4 regions of the Pontibacter sp. LHS2 genome follow, and region 3 is predicted to be linked to each of the others. Evidence: riboswitches for the same ligand, from Rfam matches in the RefSeq annotation. Region 3 holds a riboswitch; each other region holds the start of a gene.
What was found. Region 3 has a riboswitch for S-adenosylmethionine ahead of AC5FX6_RS10555 (Na+/H+ antiporter NhaC family protein). Riboswitches for the same ligand answer to the same signal wherever they lie in the genome.

Region 1 (5,610 bases), on a different contig from region 3:
CTTTGATGTAACGAGGTAAGGCAAGCGACGCCAGGTTACATACCGCTACTTCGTCGTGGCTGGTATATTCCATGATCTCGGTGCAGAGGTTTGAACTCTTGATGGTACCAAGGTTCTGTTGGTTGCTCTTACGGTTAGCGGCATCCTTATAAAGCATATATGGCGTACCTGTCTCGATCTGAGACTCCAGCACAGCAAACCACAGGTCCTGTGCTTTTACCGTTTTGCGGGCACGGCCTTCACGCTCATATTTCTCGTACAGGCGCTCAAAGTCCTGGCCCCAGCTGTCACCGAGTCCGGGTGCTTCGTTCGGGCAGAACAGGCTCCAGTCGCCGTTTTGCTCCACACGCTTCATAAACAAGTCTGGCGTCCAAAGAGCGTAGAACAAGTCACGGGCGCGGTTCTCCTCCTTGCCGTGGTTCTTCTTCAGATCCAGGAATTCGAAGATATCAGCATGCCAAGGCTCCAGGTAGATCGCGAAAGCGCCTTTGCGCTTGCCACCGCCTTGGTCCACATAGCGGGCAGTGTCGTTAAACACCTTCAGCATCGGGATGATACCGTTAGACGTACCGTTTGTGCCCTTGATGTAAGAACCTGTTGCACGCACGTTGTGGATGCTCAGGCCAATACCGCCGGCGCTCTGTGAGATCTGTGCGCATTGCTTCAGCGTGTCGTAGATACCTGGTATGCTATCGTCCTGCATAGCAAGCAGGAAGCACGAGGATAGCTGCGGCTTTGGTGTACCGGCATTGAATAATGTTGGCGTGGCGTGCGTAAACCATTTCTCAGACATGAGATTATAAGTCTCGATGGCAGATTCGATGTCCTCCTTATGGATACCCACGGCCACACGCATCAACATATGCTGCGGGCGCTCCACGATCTTGCCGTCAAGGCGAAGCAGGTATGAGCGCTCCAGCGTTTTGTATCCGAAATAATCGTAGTTGTAGTCCCGGTCATATATGATGGTCGAGTCCAGCGTAGCGGCGTGCTTGCGGATGATCTCGTACACATCCTTTGCCAGAAGCGAAGCGTTTTCTCCTGTCTTAGGGTCCTCGTAGGTATAGAGGCGCTTCATGGTGTTGGAGAACGACTTGCTCGTCACCTTGTGCAGGCTAGAGATCGCCACACGGGCAGCCAGCACTGCGTAGTCCGGGTGCTTGGTCGTCAGGGACGCAGCTGTCTCAGCAGCCAAGTTGTCCAGCTCGATGGTGCTCACGCCGTCGTAAATGCCGTCAATTACTTTCTTGGCCACCTCAATCGGCGACACATAGTCCATGTTCAGACCATAGCACAGCTTCTCGATGCGTGCGGTAATTTTGTCGAATTTGACGGATTCGCGTCGGCCGTCTCTTTTAACTACTAACATAGCGTATACATTTAGCGGGAGTCAAATGCCCGGGTTTTTATAAGATATAGGTATAAATGATCCGCTCTTAAAGCAGCGGGTTGAAACATGCTAATATTATCATAAGGCAATACGTATATAGATACCTAAGCCGTTGAAATACTATACTTTAACAGGTAAAGCCAAATGCTTTTACAGAAATTGAGGCGGACGCCCCGTCTGGCGGCTGATGCCAGCTTATGAATCCGGTGCCGGGGAGCTACGAAGGCAGCTATACCTGCAACCGGAGTATTCAAGGTAATGAAGGAAGGGCCGGGCCTGACACCCGGCTCTCTTTATCTCCTAAACTTACTAAGTAATTCAGATTGTTAAAAGTCTTCGTCGAGCGAAAACACGTTTTTGTCTTTGTCGCCCATCACACCAGCTTTCTGGTACTCCGCTACACGCTTTTCGAAGAAGTTGGTCTTGCCCTGCAGCGAGATCATTTCCATGAAGTCGAACGGGTTGGTGGCGTTGTAGATCTTGCTGCAACCCAGTGATACCAACAGGCGGTCAGCTACGAACTCGATGTACTGGCTCATCAACTTAGCGTTCATGCCAATCAGGTCAACTGGCAGCGCGTCGGTTACGAACTCCTGCTCAAAGGTCACCGCATCACGGATGATCTCGTGCACACGGCTCTCAGGCAGCTTTTCATTCAGCATAGAGTAGAGCAGGCAGGCGAAATCGCAGTGCAGGCCTTCGTCACGCGAAATCAGCTCGTTAGAGAAGGTCAAGCCTGGCATCAGGCCACGCTTCTTGAGCCAGAAGATAGAGCAGAAAGAACCGGAGAAGAAGATACCCTCCACAGCCGCAAAAGCGATCAGACGCTCTGTGAAGTTTTCACTGTTGATCCACTTAAGCGCCCACTCGCCTTTCTTCTTCACGCAAGGCACTGTCTCCAGTGCGTTGAACAGATAGTCTTTTTCAGACTGCTTCTTTATATAAGTGTCGATCAGCAGGGAGTAAGTCTCGGCGTGAATGTTCTCCATCATGATCTGGAAGCCATAGAAGCAGCGAGCTTCCGGTAGCTGTACTTCCTGCATGAAGTTGATGGCCAGGTTCTCGTTTACGATGCCGTCCGAAGCAGCGAAGAAAGCCAGTACGTGACTGATGAAGTGGCGTTCGCCGTCGTTCAGGTTCTCCCAGTCTTTCTGGTCCTGCGACAAGTCGATTTCCTCGGCGGTCCAGAAGCTGGCCTCTGCCTTTTTATACATCTGCCACACCTCGTCGTGCTGTATCGGGAATAAAACAAAGCGATTTGGGTTCTCTTGTAGTATTGGCTCCATGCGCGTAAACTTTAATGTTATTTAAACTAACAGCGACACTTCGTTACTGTTTTATATAATGTCAGACTTAGAAGTCAAGGCACCGTTTGGCGGGTGACTTTAAGGTAACAGGTTTTCAAATATAGTGATAAGAACTTGAATTGGAGGGCTAAAGTTGTTCAATTTATTAACACTTTGCTAAGTGTTTGATTGTGTGATTTTTGTCATGGAATTAACAGGCTTATTAACATGATTGTGTTGACATATATAATTGTCTTTATATAGTAAACACAATATTAAATCATTGTTAAATGATGAAAAGTGCAAGCTTGTGACGCCTATTAAGCAAGTGTGGGCATTTTGCAGGGTCTAAAATCCAATAAACAGCAAGCTTGGCTCCAAATTCGGAGGAAGGTTTTGCCCGGCTTATGGAGTTGGTGTGGAAAACGTGAATTTCTCAATCGAGAGGCAACGTTCTGCGGATTAGTGTGTTATGTGCTATTTCAGGAGGTGCAAAATAATTGAATAGAGATTTCAACATCGTTATCCACATAGTTGTGCATAAGGTCTGAAAAAACAGAATGAATTAAGGAACAATGATTTGCATATTAATTTTTAGACTGCTAATTTTGCAGACTTAAAATTTTTTAAATCATACATTGAAGCTGATGTACGCAATTGTAGAAATCGCAGGTCAACAGACCAAAGTAGAGGCCGGAAGGTTCATCTACGCTAACAAGCTTTCCGGCAATGATGGTGACGCCGTTGAGTTCACCAATGTTCTTCTTACTGATGATAACGGCACGCTTACTGTAGGTGCTCCTTTCGTTAGCGGTGTTAAAGTGGTTGGTAAAATCCTTGGCAACGTGAAAGGCGACAAAGTAATCGTTTTCAAAAAGAAGAGAAGAAAAGGCTATCGTAAGAAGAATGGTCACCGCCAGCACTTCACGAAAGTTCTGATCGAGAGCATTGGTTAAGCAGTAAGAAGAAATTAAACGTTGAATTTTTCAGGTGTTTCATCGCCCTGAGTAAATAATTAAACAAAATGGCACACAAAAAAGGAGCTGGTAGTTCTAACAACGGTCGTGAGTCGCATTCTAAACGACTTGGCGTTAAGATTTACGGTGGCCAGGATATCATCGCTGGTAACATCATTGTAAGACAAAGAGGTACTGCACACCACCCGGGTCAGAACGTGGGTATGGGCAAAGACCACACACTGTTCGCTATGGTTGACGGTGTAGTTTCATTCAAAAAAGGCGTTAAGAACCGTTCATTCGTTTCTGTAATTCCTAAAGTAGAAGCAGAAGCTTAATTCTGACCGATACCAAAAGTCTTTGGGCTTTGAAGTAAAAAGGGACTCCCAGCAAGGTGGTCCCTTTTTATTTTGCCTAAATGTAAATACTTCTCCGAGGCAAGAACAATCGGGTTAGCGCCTCCGTATAAGAAGGTATAAAGAGTTATAGAGTGAAAACAATTAAACTCTTTTAGGAAAGGGACACTTTTGGTGTCCCTTTCTGTTTTTATACTTTTCTGGGCGCGACTTTAAACCTCCTTCTCTCCTGATATCCTCTTATCCTGATGCAACAAAAATTCGCCTTTTGCGGATAAGTGTGTATCTTTGCAGCATTCTTATCAAGAAAGACCGAGGGACAGGGCCCTATGACGTCTTAGCAACCTTGTACCAGCTTGGTGCTAATTCCCTTCTCAGCCATACCTTGGCCGGGAAAAGATAAGAGAGTATACCTACCTTGGGTGTCCTTCTTGATAAGCGCGTATGTAGACTTAACCAAGAGGGGGAACACCAAAATGACCAAATCACATCCGATCCATACCTTGCTGCAGGAGCGCGTGCTTGTGCTTGATGGCGCCATGGGCACCATGATCCAGCGCTACCAGCTCTCCGAAACCGATTTTCGTGGCGAGCGCTTCAAGGACCATCCGTCTGATCTCAAAGGTAACAACGACTTACTCTCTATCACACGGCCCGATATTATCAAGGCCATCCACACCGAGTACCTCGAAGCTGGCGCTGACATCATCGAGACCAATACCTTCAGCGGCACCAGCATCGCGATGGCTGATTATCACCTGGAGCATGTGGTGTATGAGATAAACTACGAATCAGCCAAAATAGCCCGTGAGGCGGCTGATGAAGTGGAAGCCAAAGGTCCGGCGCACAAGCGCTTCGTAGCAGGCGCTATTGGCCCGACCAACCGCACGGCTTCCCTCTCCCCGGATGTGAACAACCCCGGTTACCGCGCCATCACCTTCGACCAATTGGTGGAGGCTTATTACGAGCAGGTGCGCGGGCTGATGGACGGCGGTTCAGACCTCCTGCTGGTGGAGACGGTATTCGATACGCTCAACTGTAAGGCCGCCCTCTTTGCGATACAGCAATATGTGAATGACGGTGGCAAGGAGCTGCCGATCATGGTGTCGGGCACTATCACCGACGCCAGCGGCCGTACCTTATCCGGACAAACAGTGGAAGCCTTCTGGAACTCCATTTCGCATGCACCCATCCTGAGTGTGGGATTCAACTGTGCTTTGGGTGCCCGTCAGCTCAAGACGCATATTCAGGAGCTCTCCCGCATATCCAACTGTTACATCAGTGCTTACCCGAATGCCGGCTTGCCAAATGCCTTTGGCGGCTACGATGAAACAGCCCAGCAGATGGGTGCTATTGTAGAGGAATACCTGAAGGAAGGGTTGGTAAACGTGTTGGGTGGTTGTTGTGGCACGACGCCAGTACACACCAAAGTAATCGCAGACCTGGTGCGCAGGTATAAACCGCACGTTCCCACTCCCGTAGCTCCCCTCCCACGCTACAGCGGCCTCGAGCCCCTCACCATCACTTCCGATACCCTTTTCGTGAATGTTGGCGAACGCACCAACGTCACCGGCTCCAAGAAATTCTCCCGCCTGATCGTAGACGGTAAGTTTGAGGAAGCC
Region 2 (5,610 bases), on a different contig from region 3:
TGCATTCGGCTACGGATATAAGCCGTGTCCAGAAGGCCTGCCACCGGCACTTCGTAAAAGTCCGGATCACCCAGGTGCCGGGCCCGGTCAGCGTATATTCTTCGCTCGGCCTCCACCATCAGGTGTGCTGTCTGTGCAGAATTCCAGCCCCAGTCTTTCAGGGGATAATCTTGTGCGATGTGTAGCAGTTGAAGCAAGGCTATACCTCCGCTGGAAGGAGGCGGCATGGAAATCACATGATAGTCACCGACTTGCCCTGCCAGGGGTTTACGCCAGACAGCGCTGTAGGCTGCCAGATCGGCTTTGGAAATAATGCCCCCACCACGCTGCATCTCCGCCTCGATCAGCTCAGCCGTCTCCCCTTCATAAAAACCTGCTCTGCCCTGATCCCGGATCCGCTCTAAGGTATAGGCTAAGTCTGTCAACCGGAGGCTATCCCCTTCCCGCCAGCGGTTCTGGAGGATGAACTCCGGTCGCAGGGTGTTGTATTTTATAAAATCGCTTCGTTCATCGTTTAGCTTCTTTGCCTCCTTCCGGGTTAGGGGAAAGCCTGTGGCGGCTAACTCTACTGCGGGCTGCACCAATTCGGCCCAGGGCATGCTGCCATACTTTTCGTGCAGCTTGACCATACCGTCCACTGTGCCGGGTACTCCAGGAGCCAGGTGCCCCTTGAAGCTCAACTCTGTTATGACATTTCCCTGCGCATCCAGGTACATGTCGCGATGGGCTTTGCCCGGTGCTTTCTCCCGATAGTCCAGCGCATCCACGGCCCCATCCTGCTGTCGAAGTACCAGGAATCCACCGCCTCCAATGTTCCCCGCATCAGGGTATACCACTGCCAGGGCAAATTGCACCGCCACTGCCGCATCCACGGCATTGCCGCCGCGCCGCAGGATGTCAGCCCCCACGTCAGAAGCCAGCGGATGCGCTGTCACCACCATGGCATTTTCAGTAACTAGTCCGGTTTCGTTTGTATCCCATCCCGTGCAGCCCGAAATACCAATGATCACGAGCAACAGGGTAATTCTGATGAATGTCAAGCCTGCTTTTCTTTAGTCCTAGAAATGAATCCTACTCTTTACCCGATTGCAGTCCTTCAGGTTTTAAATGCAGGAAGGGCTATCGGCTATGAGGATCGATTATCTCTGGCTACGGCAGGCGCATCCGAACCGTATCCCTGTATTGCCGTTTTATTTACATATCCTGAATTTAAACTATGGTATTCAAACATCCGCCCATATTACACAATGAACAAGGCAAGCTGCGTAAAGTGGGTTTTGAGCTGGAATATACTAACCTGAGCGTTGAGGACTCTGCACGGCTGGTACAGGAGCTGTATGGGGGAACCGTGCAAAAAGAAAACCGCTTCAAGCAGCTGGTAACCGGTACGGAGCTTGGTGATTTCACGATTGAGTTTGACCTGACGCTGCTCACAGAGAAACGCTATAAAAAGGTGTTTGAAACCTTCAACCTGCATATCGAAGACATCAAAATTGGAAATGGCACCCTGGAAGATGAAGTAGAGGAAACGCTCGGCAATTTGATAGGTAAAGTGTTCCCCAACGAGATCGCCTGTCCCCCGATCCCCTGCACACAGCTTGACAAGCTGGAAAGGCTGCGGGATGCCCTTTTCCAGCACCATGCTGAGGGAACAAATGCCTTCCCTACGAATGCCTTTGGCACCCACATCAATGTGGAGGTTCCCGAATTGGACATTGACACACTGCTTGCTTACCTGCGGGCTTTCCTGCTGCTGTACCCCTGGCTACTGGAAGAAGGACGAACCGACTTCGCCCGGCAGATCAGTCCCTTTATCGCCCCTTACCCGGCTGACTATGTGGACTTGGTGCTTAACCCGGACTATGCACCCGATCTGGATGGGTTTATTATCGATTACCATACCTATAACCCGGACCGGAACCGCCCGCTGGACCTCTATCCCTTACTGGTCTACCTCCGAAGTGATATGCTGGCGCAGTATACCAGACTTGGTAAAGTAAAGGCACGCAAAGCCTTCCATTACAGGCTCCCCAACAGCTCGGTCTCACAACCTGACTGGACCCTGGCGCAGGAATGGAACAATTGGGTGCGGATTGAGGAGCTGGCAACGGACAGGTCTACCCTTGCTCATATGAGCAAAGAGTACCGCTACCTGAAGACCCACACCTTACTGGGTTTTGAAACCAAATGGACAAATAGAATAAAGGAATGGCTATCCTAAGATCTGAAAATAAAATACACCGAGGCAGACCGACCATCGGCATCACAGGGCCTGACAAAGGTGGTGGAGCCGCCTGGTTTTTCACGGCACTTTCGGTATTGCTGGCCGGCGGCAGACCGGTACGCATTACGCCCTCCAGGCCCCGCACCGCGGACGGTTTGCAGGGATTGATCATAGGAGGAGGCGCTGATGTGGACCCCTCCATTTATGAGCAGGAACATGTGATGGATGAGTACTTACGCCGCACCCTGCAACATCCCCGAAAGAACATTTTCCAGCGGGTAGGTCGCTTTGTGAGTTGGGTTTACTACCCGGCCGTGTTCCTGCTCCGCAAATTGCTTAGTCGCAAACTGAGCTTCGGGCTGGACCGTGCCCGCGACCACCTCGAGCTGCAGCTGCTGGACCAGGCTGTACAAAAGAACCTGCCCGTGATGGGGATCTGCCGGGGGGCTCAACTGATGAACGTGTATTTCCGGGGTACCCTTTACCAGGACATCAACACGTTTTACCTTGAAGAGCCCAATCCGGCCAGTGTGTTTCCGGTGAAAAAAGTGCATATAAAAGCAGGCAGCAAATTGGCTGATGTGTTAGGAACCCAGCGGCTCAGAGTGAATGCACTGCACAATCAGGCGGTAAAAGAAGCAGGAGAATCCGTGAATATTGTCGCCCGTGAGCCCAACAAGGTTGTACAAGGTATAGAGCATCAGGAGCAGGAGTTCATGATCGGTGTACAATGGCATCCGGAGTACTTGCCGCAGAGTCGCTCACACCGTCGGCTATTCAAAGGACTGGTGCAGCAGGCAAGGCTCGTCAATCAGCAAATCGAGGAAAATGACCTGCAGACATCTCTGTCACAACCTGCGCTGGAGGCCGAAAAACAGTTAAAACAGCAAACTGACGAAACACAACAGTAAAACTAACTACCCCTCCAGAGTTTTCTGCAGGTATAGCGCCTCGTTTTTGAACCGTACCAACGCCAGTATCACAGCCTGCTCGTAGAGCTGTGTTCTGTCTACCGCATTGTCGGTGAGCAGCCCGATAGCACCGGATGCCTGCTTTGAATTGGATTTCCTGAACACCAGGTCATCCGCTTCCCCAAGTTCCATCCCCTTCTCTACCAGATCGGCTACAATGCCGGGCAGGTAAAAAGAAGCTGATCGCGCCTTGCCTATACCTTTAGCCGAGCGCACCACCACCCAGGCAAAAGCAGCCAGTTCGTCATCATGCGACTCCACACCGCCTTCTATACCTATCCAGTAATCAGCATCCGGATGTGCCGCGTGCGCCTTGTTTACCCTGTTCAGGGCGCCAGTCATGGTTTCCTCGTCTGTCATGGGCTGGTCAGCTACGCCAGAGGGCACTGACACAGGTATGGCCTCGAAGTGCAGCGCAGGAAACATGTTGCGGAAGCCACCAAGGGCAGCAGCTACTTTTACCGGGTTGCGTGACGCGACCACTACAGTATGTTGGGGTTTGCTCATCAGGTATAGGACTTAGTCAATGCAAAGAAAGGGAAGCGACTGCAGAAGTAAAAGCCCATAGACTCGATCTGGCTCAGCCCGCTTCAAAACCAATGTACCTACACTTTTTTTACTTATAATTTGGAATTCTTAAAATCTGCCCCCAACTTTGTATCCGTAAAGTCAATATACCTACACCGTATTTGATTTATAAAGAAGAAGGGAGAGAACAGGCTCTGTGAACTTCTAGCAACCAGTGAACCACACCAGGTGCTAATTCCTGCCTAAAGCATTTAGGGGATATAAATTTTTAAACATGAACAATTCAGCGAACACCCTTACTGGTTCACTTATCAACCGAAGCATCCCAGCTTCATTCGGTTCATCATTTTCATTCGCTTCTTATACCTGTTGTTGCTGTTGTTGCTAACACAGCTGCGAAGGTCTCCACTATTTTAAGTTAGACTTTATCGTCTCCCTGCGCAGCTCACAGGGATAGCGCTGCCCTATGCACTCGCTGCATCTCGGGCCCTGCTTTGTCATACCCTTTCCTGCATTTTTAGGGTCTTACTCCCTGTGTCTCATCATTTTCCTCACCTTGCCTGAGCGGGGTGCCTGGTACCATTTTGTCAACAATTCACACTTAATATATATACTTATGTCAGCCTATTCATCAGATAAAACAATAGCTATTTTTCACGAACACCAGGAATGGTTCCGTCCCTTGTTCAACGAACTTGAGGCACGCGGCATACCTTACGAGCGCCAGGATGCAGCCGCGCATACCTATGATCTGGCCTCGCCGGAGCAAAACTACAGCCTGGTATTCAACCGCATGAGCCCATCAGCTTACCTGCGCAATAACCAACAGGGCATCTTCTATACCTTGAACCTGCTTGCTCACCTCGAGGCAAAAGGTGTAACAGTGATCAACGGTCACAAAGCTTTCCTCTACGAAACATCCAAAGCGCTGCAGCTCACGCTACTCGAAAAACTGGGCCTGCCCTACCCGAAATCGCGTGTGATCAACCATGCTTCGCAGGCGGTAAAAGCAGCGGAAGGACTGCGCTACCCAATCGTGGTAAAAGCCAATATCGGAGGCAGTGGTGCCGGCATCGTGCGCTATGATTCACCGGAAGAACTGGCGCTTGCTGTTACCACCGGCCAGGTGGAGCTGGGCATCGACCACACGGCGCTGGTGCAGGAGTTTATACCTGCCCGCGGTGGCCATATAAACCGCGTAGAGACCCTGGGCGGCAAGTACCTCTATGCCATCAAGGTATACACCACAGGTGAGAGCTTCAACCTCTGCCCTGCCGATATCTGCCAGACCACTTCCGGCAAAGAGCTGGTACGCAATGCCTGCGCCATCGACGCACCGAAGAACGGTATGCGTGTAGAAGCCTTCACCCCGGAGCAGGAAGTGATCGATGCTATCGAGCGGATCATGCAGGAGGCAGGTATAGATGTAGGTGGCATCGAGTATACCATCGACGACCGCGATGGACAGATCTACTACTATGACGTGAATGCGCTGTCAAACTTCGTGGCAGATGCCGTTAACGTGATCGGCTTCAACCCGCATGCCCGTCTGGTGGACTTCCTGGAGAAAAAGGCGCAACTGAAAAGAGAGGAGGTATAAGCATGGAATTCGGATATTGGTTACCGGTATTCGGCGGCTGGTTACGCAACGTCGACAACGAGAACATGGCCCCGAACTGGGACTATGTCAAAAAACTGGCGCAACGCAGCGAGGACTGGGGTTACAGCCTCTCCCTCATTGCAGAGCTATACCTGAACGACATCAAAGGTGAAGAAGCCCCCTCCCTGGAAGCCTGGTCTACCGCGGCGGCTTTAGCAGCTGTGACCGAGCAATTGGAGATCATGGTGGCCGTGCGCCCCACTTTCCATAACCCGGCCATACTGGCC
Region 3 (5,610 bases):
GTTCCGCCTGGCTGACTGGCAGCCGGAAGAACACAGCGTCGATATTGTGCCGCTCTTCGAAACAATAACTGACTTGCGGCAGGCAGCGGCCGTGATGCGGCAGCTTTACGAAAATGAGGTATACCGGGAGCACTTGCAGCGGCGGGGCGACACCCAGACCATTATGCTCGGTTTCTCGGACGGCACCAAAGACGGCGGTTATCTGATGGCCAACTGGAGCATCTACAAAGCCAAGGAGGCGCTAACGGAGGTAAGCCGGGAGTATGGCATTGAAGTCATTTTCTTTGACGGACGGGGAGGACCACCGGCACGAGGTGGCGGCAAGACACAGCAGTTCTACGCTTCGATGGGCAACAACATCGCCAACAAGGAGATTCAGCTGACGATACAAGGCCAGACGGTGAGCTCCAATTTCGGTTCTGTGGATGCAGCCCGTTTCAACCTGGAGCAGCTCCTGCATGCCGGTATCAGCAACAGCCTGTTCGACCGCAAAAAGCCCACACTCACGCCCGACGATGACCAGCTGTTACAGGAACTGGCGGAGGTGAGTTTCGACGCCTACACGGAGCTGAAAAACAACCCGGTTTTTCTGGAATACCTGACCTTTGTGAGTCCACTGCGCTACTATGGCGAAGCCAATATTGGCAGCCGCCCTTCCAAGCGTAAGGCCGGTAAACTGAATTTGGATGATCTGCGTGCCGTTCCTTATGTGGGTGCCTGGAGTCAGCTCAAGCAGAACCTGCCGGGCTATTATGGTGTGGGCAAAGCGCTCGAGGCACTGCATGCAAAAGGGGACTGGCCAAGGTTACAGCAGCTTTACAAACACTCACTCTTCTTTAAAACCCTGCTTGACAACTGTGAGATGGCGATGAAGAAGTGCTTCTTCCCGGTAACGGCCTATTTAGAGGACCATCCTACTTACGGTGCACTCTGGAAGCAGATTTACGAGGAATATGAGCGGACAAAAAAATATGTGCTGTTACTGGCAGGAGCCGACACGCTGATGGCTGACAAACCTATGGACGAGCTCTCGATTCAGCTACGACAGCGCATTGAACTACCGCTAATTACGATACAGCAGTATGCTCTTGCTAAGATCCGCAGTCTGGAAGAGCAGGACCCGCAGCAGAGGTCCAAGCAAGTATATGAAAAGCTCGTTGTGCGCTGTTCTTTCGGCATCATCAATGCGGAGCGGAACTCAGCCTAACGGCTGACAGCTTGTCTGCTACCAATCGGTGTTGTACATTTGCGGCATCTTTATCTAAGATTTATAAAGAAGAGGGGAGAGAGCAGGCTCGGTGAACCTCTAGCAACCTCCGGTGTAGTCCGGACAGGTGCTAACTCCTGCCCATTTTTGGGGCCTATAAATTAAACACATGCACACCTACACTTCACACTTTACCCGTATCAACATGCCATCCGCTACAAGGCTTGCCAAGCGCCTTTGCTGTTGTTGCTGTTAATACCTTCCTGTATATAGTGGTATCAAAGCCCCTTTAGTCTGACGGCCTATACTACAGCCTCAATACAGGAATCCCTCTCTACTTTAGGTTCTGCTATAGTTATCTTGCCAGGCAGCAGAAGCTGTGCCGGTATTAAACAGACCTTGGGGGCCAATCAAAAGAGCCATAGCGCTTTCATTTAAATATTTCTCAGCAAGGGATAGGGAAGGTGCCGTCACCGGTTTCGACTCGCAGCCCTTTCAAACCTATTTTTTTCAGTTTAGATTTTATGAGTAGCATGCAAAAGAGCGGGGGCATCGCTTTAGTCCCTTTTTTGATATTTATACTTACTTTTTTGGGAGCTGGCATCGGGCTGCAGGATTTTTACGCACTGCCTTCGCCAGTTGCCGTGGTAATCGGCATTATTTCCGCTTTCCTGATCCTCAAAGGCTCTGTTAATGCCAAAGTAGCGGCGCTGATCCGCGGTTGCGGCGACTCCAGGATCATGACCATGTGCTTGATTTACCTGCTAGCCGGTGCTTTTGCCACCGTGTCGAAGGTCGTTGGAGGAGTAGATGCCACAGTTAGCCTTGGCTTGCATTTGCTGCCAGTGGAGTATCTGGCACTGGGGGTGTTTGTCATGGCGGCTTTTCTATCGACGGCTACCGGTACCTCAGTGGGCGCTCTCGTTGCGCTGGGACCTATCGCTGTAGGCTTGGCAGATCAGAGCCAAACCTCTTTACCGCTACTACTAGGTGCGCTGCTGGGAGGTGCAATGTTTGGCGATAACCTATCATTTATTTCAGACACCACCATCGCCGCTACCCAAACACAGGAGTGCAGCATGAAAGACAAGTTCAGGGTGAACCTGCTTATCGCTGGCCCGGCCGCGCTCCTTACCTTATTGCTGCTTTTGATGGCGGGAGAGCCTTCCGCAAATGCAGTTGGTATGCCCGATACCTGGAGCGATTATACATTCTGGCAAATAGCGCCCTACCTGCTGGTAATCGTGCTGGCCGTGCTGGGAGTGAATGTATTTGTGGTGCTAACTATAGGTACGCTTGCCTCAGGTGCGATAGGATTGCTAAACGGCAGCCTGGAACTGCTGACATTCAGCAGGCATGTTTATGAAGGGTTTACAGGTATGTTTGAGATCTTCCTGCTCTCCATGCTCACTGGTGGACTGGCCGAAATGGTACGCGAAGCAGGTGGTATTCAGTTCCTGTTGCAGCAAGTTGGCGGCACTATAAGAGGTTATCGTTCGGCACAGTTGGGCATCGGAGCACTGGTAGGCGGAACCAATGCCGCCATAGCCAACAATACCGTGTCTATTGTGGTGACCGGGCCACTTGCCAGAGACATCAGTCAAAACTATCAGGTAGACAGGCGCAAGTCGGCAGCTGTGCTGGATATCTTTTCCTGCATTGTGCAGGGTCTTCTGCCTTACGGTGCCCAAATCCTGATTCTACTCAGTTTCACGAATGGAGCGGCCTCTTTTGTGGATCTTTGGGCGAATGCCTGGTACCTGCACTTGTTGCTACTCTTTAGTCTACTGGCCATCTTCACGCCTTTTGTTGACCGCTACATCAGCAAACAGCCCGCTGCTAAAAGGGTGGCAGTGTGACAGCGGAGGAAACTGAGTGGATGATTGGTCTAGAAGGTGATCCTGAGATCTTAGATTCACCTGACTGCTCTTTTTCAATAAACCAATTTATAGCCTATACCTCGTATGTTGAGAATTTCGACCGAAGGATCTTTTTTGAGGTGCTTGCGGAGTTTTGAAATGAATACATCCATGGAGCGTCCGTTGAAAAAGTTGTCATCGCCCCAGAGTTTGATGAGACTGGCCTTGCGGTCCAACACCTGGTTTTTGTGCTGAGCAAGTAAGCGGAGCAGTTCACTTTCGCGGTGAGATAGCCGACAGACGAGCTCTTGATCGTGCCAAAGCTCCTGCTTGAGCGGTGCAAAGGTATAGGAGCCAATCTCTACCGATTCTACATTATTGCTTTCCACAGAACCACCGCTTCGTCGAAGTAGTTCTTTCAGCCGCAGCACTAATTCCTCCAGGCTGAAGGGCTTCCTCAGGTAATCGTTACCTCCCAGTTCAAAGCCTTTTACGACGTCTTCTGTCATGGATTTAGCGGTGAGGAAAAGCACGGGAGTCTGACTATCAGTTTTGCGGAGTTCCTGCACAAAAGTAAAGCCATCCATGAGTGGCAGCATGACATCTACCACACAGATGTCAAATGTATCGCTGCGTACCGCGTCGAGCCCCTGCAGGCCATTAGTTGCGTGGTATACCTGAAAACCTCTGCTCTGCAGGCTTTCCGCCACGATTTTGACTAGCTGCGGTTCGTCTTCAAGCAACAGTACTTTGGGCTGGCTCATGCTGAAATATGGGAAGCGATAAGATAAATGTAGTGCCTTGCTGCTCACGGCTCTGCAGACGGATAGTACCGCCATGACGCTCCACTATGGTTTTAGCATAGCTGAGCCCGAGTCCGTAGCCTTTGGTATTGTGGGTGTTGCCGGTCGGTACCCGGAAGAACTTGTCGAACACCTTGTCATGCATACCTGCCGGAATACCGATGCCATTGTCCTTCAGAACAAGGATAGCCTGTCCGTTTTCTTCGTAGCTTTTTAAGTCCAGGTGCAGGGTGCCGCGGCTATACTTGAGTGCATTTTCGATCAGGTTGGAAAGTACGTTGAGCAAATGCAGTTCATCTACCTTTACCAGCAGGGGGGTAGCTGGCGGGTTGTAACTGATCACTGCTCCGGCCAGGTCAAGCTGTGGACGGTGCTGCAATACAGCTTGTGCGACCAGCTGCTGTAAACTCAATACACGTGTGTTTAGCTCCAGCTGTTCCTGTTCCAGGGCAAGGTTTTTCAAAATGCCATCGATTAATTGCGACAGGCGGCCGGACTGCTGGCGGATAATACTGAGGTACTCGTGGGATGAGGCTTTGCTTAAGTTGAAGTCTTGTATGGCCTCGGCTGCGATGCTGATCGTGGCTACCGGTGTGCGCAGCTCGTGCGTCATGTTATTCACGAAGTCATTCTTCAGCTCGCTCAATTTTTTCTGCCGCAGAATGGTGCGCAAGGTATAGGCAAAGCAGAAAATGGTGACTACAATCAGCACCAGCGAGCTTAGCAGCACCCATTTCATGCGGAAGAGCAAGGTTTTGTTTGGGTCCGGAAAGGTGGCAAACACTTCGTCAAAAGGCAACCTGAAACCGAACTGCAGGGTTCGGGTAGTGAAAGGGAAATCGTCTGAGGCTACTAGCTGCCTTTTGTCATGTAATAGAAAGTTTGTGTGGATATCTCTTGCGGCTAATTCAGCTGTATAGAACTGTTGCAAGCGAGCTAGATCAAGCTTACTGTTTTGCATAGCTTCATTCATCAAATCGCCTAACAGTTGGGTATAATAAAAAGTATCGCCCCGTTGCAGGTTCTTGCGAATTTCAGTACTTACCAATCTATCAATGAAGTACTTTTTTACATTAGGAGTCATTTTGCCATCGGCCGTGCGGTAGCCCTGAAAGCCAAGGCTGAATTCAACCTTACCATTTACAGAAGGCTGTTTTTCCATGACCGTGAACACCGTAAGCCCTGAAGTAGTATCAATGTGGCAGTCGATGGCAAACAGGTTGGTATCAGCGAGCCAACCTTTGTACTGCTCTGCCAGTTGGTCCTGCCTGTGCTCCATTTCCTGGTCCACTGCTGCTTCTAGGGCTAGGTTTATCTCACTTCGGAAGGCTTTGGAAGCGCTCTGAAAGGCCTCGTAACTCCAGTATAACTGAAACAGCAGCAGGCACAGGGTGCTCACTGACATCAGGAACAGGATAAATGTGACGCGCTGCTTCATATATCAAATATATCAATCCCCAGGCAGAGTTGGATATCCGTTAACACTATTTAACACTCCTTAACTTGACTTAACGCTATACCTGAAATAAGAGGGCTTCCTTTGTCATAAAAAAATGAAGCCTATGAAAACCTCAACAAGTAGTACTTTTTACAAAGCCGGCTGTGCTTTGCTTTTATGCCTGATGATGAGCCTGCAAAGTGTAGCGCAAAATCCGGACAGCACCACCATCACAGTGAAGTGGGATATGGAGTCAGGCGAATTGCGGGACGTGCTCCGGTTACAGGACATCGACTATTTCAG
Region 4 (5,610 bases), 420 kb from region 3:
GTAGTTTTCTTTCTTATCAATCGTGTACTTCATAGATCTACCAGTAAAGGATTTAAACGCGAATGTACCAAAATCCACGTTAATAATTCTAATTTTTGTCGTTAAAAATGTTTTCCACTATGTGATTCTCAATGCGTGAGAGCACATTATCATAACTTTCTTTGTGAAAAGGTTTCCCTGTGAAAACCTCATAAAGCTCGATGTAACGGTCCGAAATGCTGTTCACCACTTCATCGGTCATTTCAGGTATAGCTTGTCCTTCTTTGCCCTGAAACCCATTCTCGATCAACCACTGGCGTACAAACTCTTTTGACAGCTGCTTCTGCGGTTCACCGTTCTGCTGTCGCTCCTGATATCCCTCCAGGTAAAAGTAGCGCGAAGAGTCTGGTGTATGGATCTCGTCGATCAGGTATACCTCGCCGTTGTAGCTGCCAAACTCGTACTTGGTGTCCACCAGTATCAGTCCGCGCTGTGCGGCTAGTTCCGTGCCTCTTGCAAAGAGCGCTCGGGTATAAGCTTCTAATTTAATATATTCTTGCTCAGATACAATGCCTTTCGCCAGAATTTCTTCACGCGAGATGTCCTCATCATGCCCTTCATCCGCCTTTGTGGTCGGGGTGATGATCGGCTCCGGCAGTCTGTCGTTTTCACGCAAACCCTCAGGTAGCGCTACGCCGCATACGGTGCGTTTACCTGCTTTGTACTCGCGCCAGGCATGCCCGGCCAGGTAGCCTCTGATCACCATCTCTACCTTGTAAGGCTCGCAACGGTAACCGATGGTCACGTTAGGGTCGGGCGTCGACAGCACCCAGTTAGGCACCAGGTCAGCAGTAGTTTTAAGGTTTATGCTTGCTATTTGGTTCAATACCTGGCCTTTATAAGGAATGGCTCTCGGAAGCACAACATCAAATGCAGAAATTCTGTCGGTGGCAACTACTGCTAAACGATCCTCAAAATAATAAACATCGCGTACCTTGCCTCTATAAAAACCGGTCTGTCCGGCGAAGGAGAAATTAGTTTCTTTTATGGCCTCCATTAGGTCTGTTAGGTTAGAGAAAGGCAAAGTTAAAATATTTTTGTCGGTGAGAGTTATAAGGTATAAGTATAAATGTAAAATGCCTTTGCAGAGGGGATAAGCATCTGAGTTCAGACATAGTATTATACTCTTAAGTATAGTGATAGTTTTATATTATGAAATCTATTGTTTGTACATTATCGAGAATGTTGCGGAGGAGGCAAAGATTTCTCTGTTAACGGCTCCCGATAATGAATGATGTTATGTGCCATTCCTTTAAAAATAATAAAATGAAACGGAAGCATGGCATACCAGTACAGTCTGCCTGCTAAACCATCTGGCCGGAATGCAGCCAATTGCTCGAGGTAGTTTCCATCCGCCTCCTGGCATATTCTGAACTGCAGCCAAGCCTCGCCAGGGAGCTTCATTTCGGCGTAAAGCAGCATACGTCTCGCCTGGAGGTCAACTGCCAGTACACGCCAGAAATCAATAGAATCGCCGGCTTTAACATCAATTGGGTGTCTGCGACCGCGTTGGAGACCAACCCCGCCCACCATTTTGTCGAGTAGTCCGCGTATCTCCCATAGAAAGTCAGTCTTATACCAGCCGCGCTCACCACCAATGCGCAGGATGTTGTCCATCACTTCTTCAGGTGCTCTGTCAAAGCGCATGCGCTGGCGATCGGTGAGAACGCCATGCTCTGGAATTTGTACAAAATCCATGAAATTGAGTTGGATGGTGCCACTCACCAGCGCATCCTTCCAACTCGACACCACCATGTTTTGCTCCATCTTGGTAAAAGCCAGATTCAGAGCACTCTCATAGCTCAGGCACTTATGGGGGATAAGCTGCTGTATGCTGCTGTCTTTCACCACGGCATCGTTACGCAGACTCTCCACCAGACTGCGGGCTAATGCATAGTTGGTGCTCGTGACAAAGTATAGCCAATAGGAGGAAAGCTTGGGCGTGAGTACTGGCAAGGTATAGATGTGCCGTTTCAAGTTCCGGACTTTGGCCAGCTGCAGCAACATTTGCTTGTAGGTGAGCACATCAGGTCCGCCGATCTCGAATCGTTTGTCATAGCAGTCTTCACGGCCGAGCACGGCAGTCAGGTAAAACATCACGTCGCGTATGGCGATGGGTTGGCAGCGTGAGTTGAGCCACCGAGGTGTGATCATTACAGGTAATTTCTCTACCAGGTCGCGGATGATCTCGAAAGAAGCACTGCCTGACCCAATGATGATCGCCGCCCGAAGTACGGTTAGCGATGCTTTGCCCTGCGCGAGCACATCCTCTACCTGTCGGCGGGAACTAAGGTGTTTAGAAAGGTGCTCGTCGTTAGCGATGCCGCTCAGGTAAATCAGTTGCTTGGCACTGGTGCTGTTAAGGTAGCTGACGAAGTTCATGGCCGATGCTCTTTCAGCCTCTTCAAAGTCTGCCGAGCCAGAGCCCATGGAGTGTACCAGATAGTAGGCAGCGTCTATGTCATGGGGTAAGGCCTGTAAACTTTCCGGCTGGAGCAGATCGCCTTTTACCACCTGTACTTTGTCCTTCAGGCTGTCTGCTACCTCGAAACGGCGGGGGTCCCGGACAAGGCATACCACTTCGTGCTGCCCTTCTATGAGCACAGGAAGAAGTCGTTTGCCAATGTAGCCGTTTGCGCCGGTCAGGAGTATCTTCATCTTAATCTTTAGGCCATCTATACCTGCACAACAGGGATGATCTGATAATGTTATACATGTGCGATTATGCTTATTCAAAGATAGCGAATCTGTAGATATGATGGGTCTCTCTTATAAGGTATGCAATGCCTTGATTTGCAAGGTTATGAAATTGATTTTTCGATGAAACTGAAATAATATAAAATAAAAATTTGGATTATTTGAAATGCTGCCCTAATATTGCAACATCAAGTCTGATATCCCTTTGTGGGTATCGATTTATAAAGAAGCGTGGAGAGACAGGCTCTGTGAAGCGCTAGCAACCAGCCTCAGGCAAGGTGCTAATTCCTGATTCCGGATGTTCGGAAGCATATAAATTGATAACGTTATGGAAAAGGGAACAAAACCAACACCGCTTTTTTTACGATCAACCACGGCAGGCCAACTGCCACAATCTCATCATGCCCTCGCACATGCTGCTGTCATGTGTAACCCCATGTGCATGTGTTGCTGCTGTTGCTAGCGCGACCAACATACTAATCAATTTTTTGCTGCAATAACGTCTAGCCACAGGTATAGCCTGTGAGCAAACGTCTGTAGCCTCCTCTTTCCTCTTGTCTTAGAACAAGCTAATCTATTCTATACTTTTCAAAATTTTAAACAAAACGACTATGTCTAATTCACTTCATTTCGAAACACTTCAGTTACACGCCGGCCAAGAGATTGATCCAACCACCCGTTCCCGCGCCGTGCCGATTTACCAGACGTCTTCATATGTTTTCAAAGACGCGGAGCACGGTGCCAACCTGTTTGCGCTTCGGGAGTTCGGCAATATCTATACCCGCATCATGAACCCCACCACCGATGTGTTTGAAAAGCGCATCGCAGCTTTGGAAGGCGGCGTGGCGGCCGTAGCGGTTGCCTCCGGACAGGCGGCTCAGTTCATTGCGCTCAACAACATCCTGCAGGCAGGCGATAATTTTGTGTCCACCAGTTTCCTGTACGGTGGTACTTACAACCAATTTAAGGTGGCCTTCAAAAGGCTGGGGATTGAGGTACGCTTTGCCGAGAGTGACGATCCGGAGAGCTACGAAAGTTTGATCGACGAAAATACCAAAGCCATCTATACCGAATCCATCGGCAACCCGCGCTTCAATATACCTGACTTCGATGGTATAGCGGCCATAGCTAAAAAACATGACATCCCGCTGGTGGTAGACAATACTTTTGGGGCCGGTGGCTACCTGTTCAGGCCGCTGGAGCATGGCGCCAATGTGGTAGTGGAGTCTGCTACGAAGTGGATCGGCGGACACGGTACCAGCATTGGTGGTGTGATCGTGGATGGCGGTAACTTCAACTGGGGTAATGGTAAGTTTACACAGTTCTCTGAACCTTCGGAGGGATATCACGGCCTTAATTTCTGGGAGGTGTTCGGCACGGACGGACCTTTCGGCAATATCGCCTTTTCCATCAGAGCAAGGGTAGAAGGTCTGCGTGACTTTGGTCCGGCGCTTAGCCCGTTCAACTCCTTCCTGCTGCTGCAGGGATTGGAAACACTCTCGCTGCGTGTGGACCGCACCGTGCAAAATGCGCAGGCGCTGGCCGAGTGGCTGGAGCAGCACGAGCAGGTGGAAAGTGTGAACTACCCGGGACTTTCTTCCAGCAAATACCACGACCTGGCCAAGAAATACCTGAAGCGAGGATTTGGTGGCGTACTTTCCTTTAATCTGAAAGGCGACAAAAAACAGGCGGAAATCTTTGTGAACAGCCTGCAACTGGTAAGTCACTTAGCCAATGTCGGCGACGCGAAAACTCTGATCATACACCCAGCCTCTACTACCCACCAGCAGCTTACGGAAAAGGAGCAGCAGAGTGCGGGCGTAACGCCAACGCTACTGCGCCTCTCCGCAGGTATAGAGCACCTCGATGATATCAAAGCTGATCTGGAACAGGCTTTTGCCAAGGTACGGCAGCACCACGATGAACCTGTATTGAACGAAGCATAATGCCTGAACAATTAGTATTCCATTACCAGAGAAAATTTCAGCTGGAGTCGGGGGCATCGCTCCCTGGCTTCCAACTGGCCTATACAACTTATGGACGACTCAATCAAGACCAAAGCAATGTGGTGTGGGTATGCCACGCCCTCACCGGCAGCTCGGACTTCACCGACTGGTGGGGTGAATTATTTGGCGAGGAAAAACTATACGACCCAGCGGACTGGTTTGTGGTTTGTGCGAACACCTTGGGTGGCTGCTATGGATCCACAGGACCACTTGAAATTAATCCGGAAACGCTGCAGCCCTACTACCACAGCTTCCCGCCACTGACCAACCGGGATATTGTGCGGGCTTTTGACCTATTGCGGCAGGACTTAGGTATAACGCAGGTGCATACGCTGCTGGGTGGCTCGCTGGGTGGGCAGCAGGCACTGGAGTGGGCTATAGAACAGCCCCATTTCTTCCAGAACCTGATCCAGGTGGCTTCCAATGCGCGTCATTCGGCTTGGGGCATCGCCTTCAACGAGAGCCAGCGCATGGCCATTCGGCAGGATCCAACCTGGCAGACCAATACCAAAGAAGCAGGTATAGCTGGTCTTAAAACGGCTCGTGCCATTGCCATGCTTTCTTACCGGCACTATACCTGCTACGAAGCATCGCAGCAGGAGCCGGGCAGTAGCATTACCGATAATTTTCGGGCATCCTCCTATCAGGTATACCAAGGTGAGAAACTGGCACAGCGCTTCAACGCCTATACCTATTGGCTGCTTTCCAAAGCTATGGACTCCCACCACATTGGCCGGGACCGGGGAGGTATAGCCAAGGCGCTGGAAAGGCTAAAAGCCAAGTGTCTTTTTGTGGGAGTGGATACCGACCTGCTCTTTCCGGTAGAGGAGCAGCGTGAGCTGAGCCAACTGGTGCCCGGCTCAGGATT

Region 1: linked by a shared signal. The riboswitch ahead of metH (methionine synthase) and the one ahead of AC5FX6_RS10555 (Na+/H+ antiporter NhaC family protein) in region 3 are both predicted to bind S-adenosylmethionine.
Region 2: linked by a shared signal. The riboswitch ahead of AC5FX6_RS06900 (ATP-grasp domain-containing protein) and the one ahead of AC5FX6_RS10555 (Na+/H+ antiporter NhaC family protein) in region 3 are both predicted to bind S-adenosylmethionine.
Region 4: linked by a shared signal. The riboswitch ahead of AC5FX6_RS08690 (O-acetylhomoserine aminocarboxypropyltransferase/cysteine synthase family protein) and the one ahead of AC5FX6_RS10555 (Na+/H+ antiporter NhaC family protein) in region 3 are both predicted to bind S-adenosylmethionine.

The regions. Positions count from the first base shown of each region.
Region 1 is NZ_JBZYWG010000004.1:196,308-201,917, reverse strand. Features, by position in the region: gene AC5FX6_RS18745 (ribonucleoside-diphosphate reductase subunit alpha) at 1-1,369, opposite strand, end outside; gene AC5FX6_RS18740 (ribonucleoside-diphosphate reductase small subunit) at 1,717-2,676, opposite strand; gene rplU (50S ribosomal protein L21) at 3,324-3,632, shown strand; gene rpmA (50S ribosomal protein L27) at 3,701-3,970, shown strand; SAM riboswitch class I at 4,285-4,394, shown strand; gene metH (methionine synthase) at 4,465-5,610, shown strand, end outside.
Region 2 is NZ_JBZYWG010000001.1:1,570,945-1,576,554, forward strand. Features, by position in the region: gene ggt (gamma-glutamyltransferase) at 1-941, opposite strand, end outside; gene AC5FX6_RS06885 (amidoligase family protein) at 1,217-2,221, shown strand; gene AC5FX6_RS06890 (gamma-glutamyl-gamma-aminobutyrate hydrolase family protein) at 2,209-3,135, shown strand; gene yjjX (inosine/xanthosine triphosphatase) at 3,142-3,702, opposite strand; SAM riboswitch class I at 3,887-3,990, shown strand; gene AC5FX6_RS06900 (ATP-grasp domain-containing protein) at 4,340-5,323, shown strand; gene AC5FX6_RS06905 (LLM class flavin-dependent oxidoreductase) at 5,326-5,610, shown strand, end outside.
Region 3 is NZ_JBZYWG010000002.1:424,665-430,274, reverse strand. Features, by position in the region: gene AC5FX6_RS10560 (phosphoenolpyruvate carboxylase) at 1-1,207, shown strand, start outside; SAM riboswitch class I at 1,266-1,370, shown strand; gene AC5FX6_RS10555 (Na+/H+ antiporter NhaC family protein) at 1,741-3,066, shown strand; gene AC5FX6_RS10550 (response regulator transcription factor) at 3,141-3,830, opposite strand; gene AC5FX6_RS10545 (sensor histidine kinase) at 3,802-5,307, opposite strand; gene AC5FX6_RS10540 (hypothetical protein) at 5,432-5,610, shown strand, end outside.
Region 4 is NZ_JBZYWG010000002.1:5,073-10,682, reverse strand. Features, by position in the region: gene AC5FX6_RS08705 (STAS domain-containing protein) at 1-33, opposite strand, end outside; gene AC5FX6_RS08700 (phosphoribosylaminoimidazolesuccinocarboxamide synthase) at 89-1,036, opposite strand; gene AC5FX6_RS08695 (SDR family oxidoreductase) at 1,213-2,697, opposite strand; SAM riboswitch class I at 2,953-3,055, shown strand; gene AC5FX6_RS08690 (O-acetylhomoserine aminocarboxypropyltransferase/cysteine synthase family protein) at 3,348-4,682, shown strand; gene metX (homoserine O-acetyltransferase MetX) at 4,682-5,610, shown strand, end outside.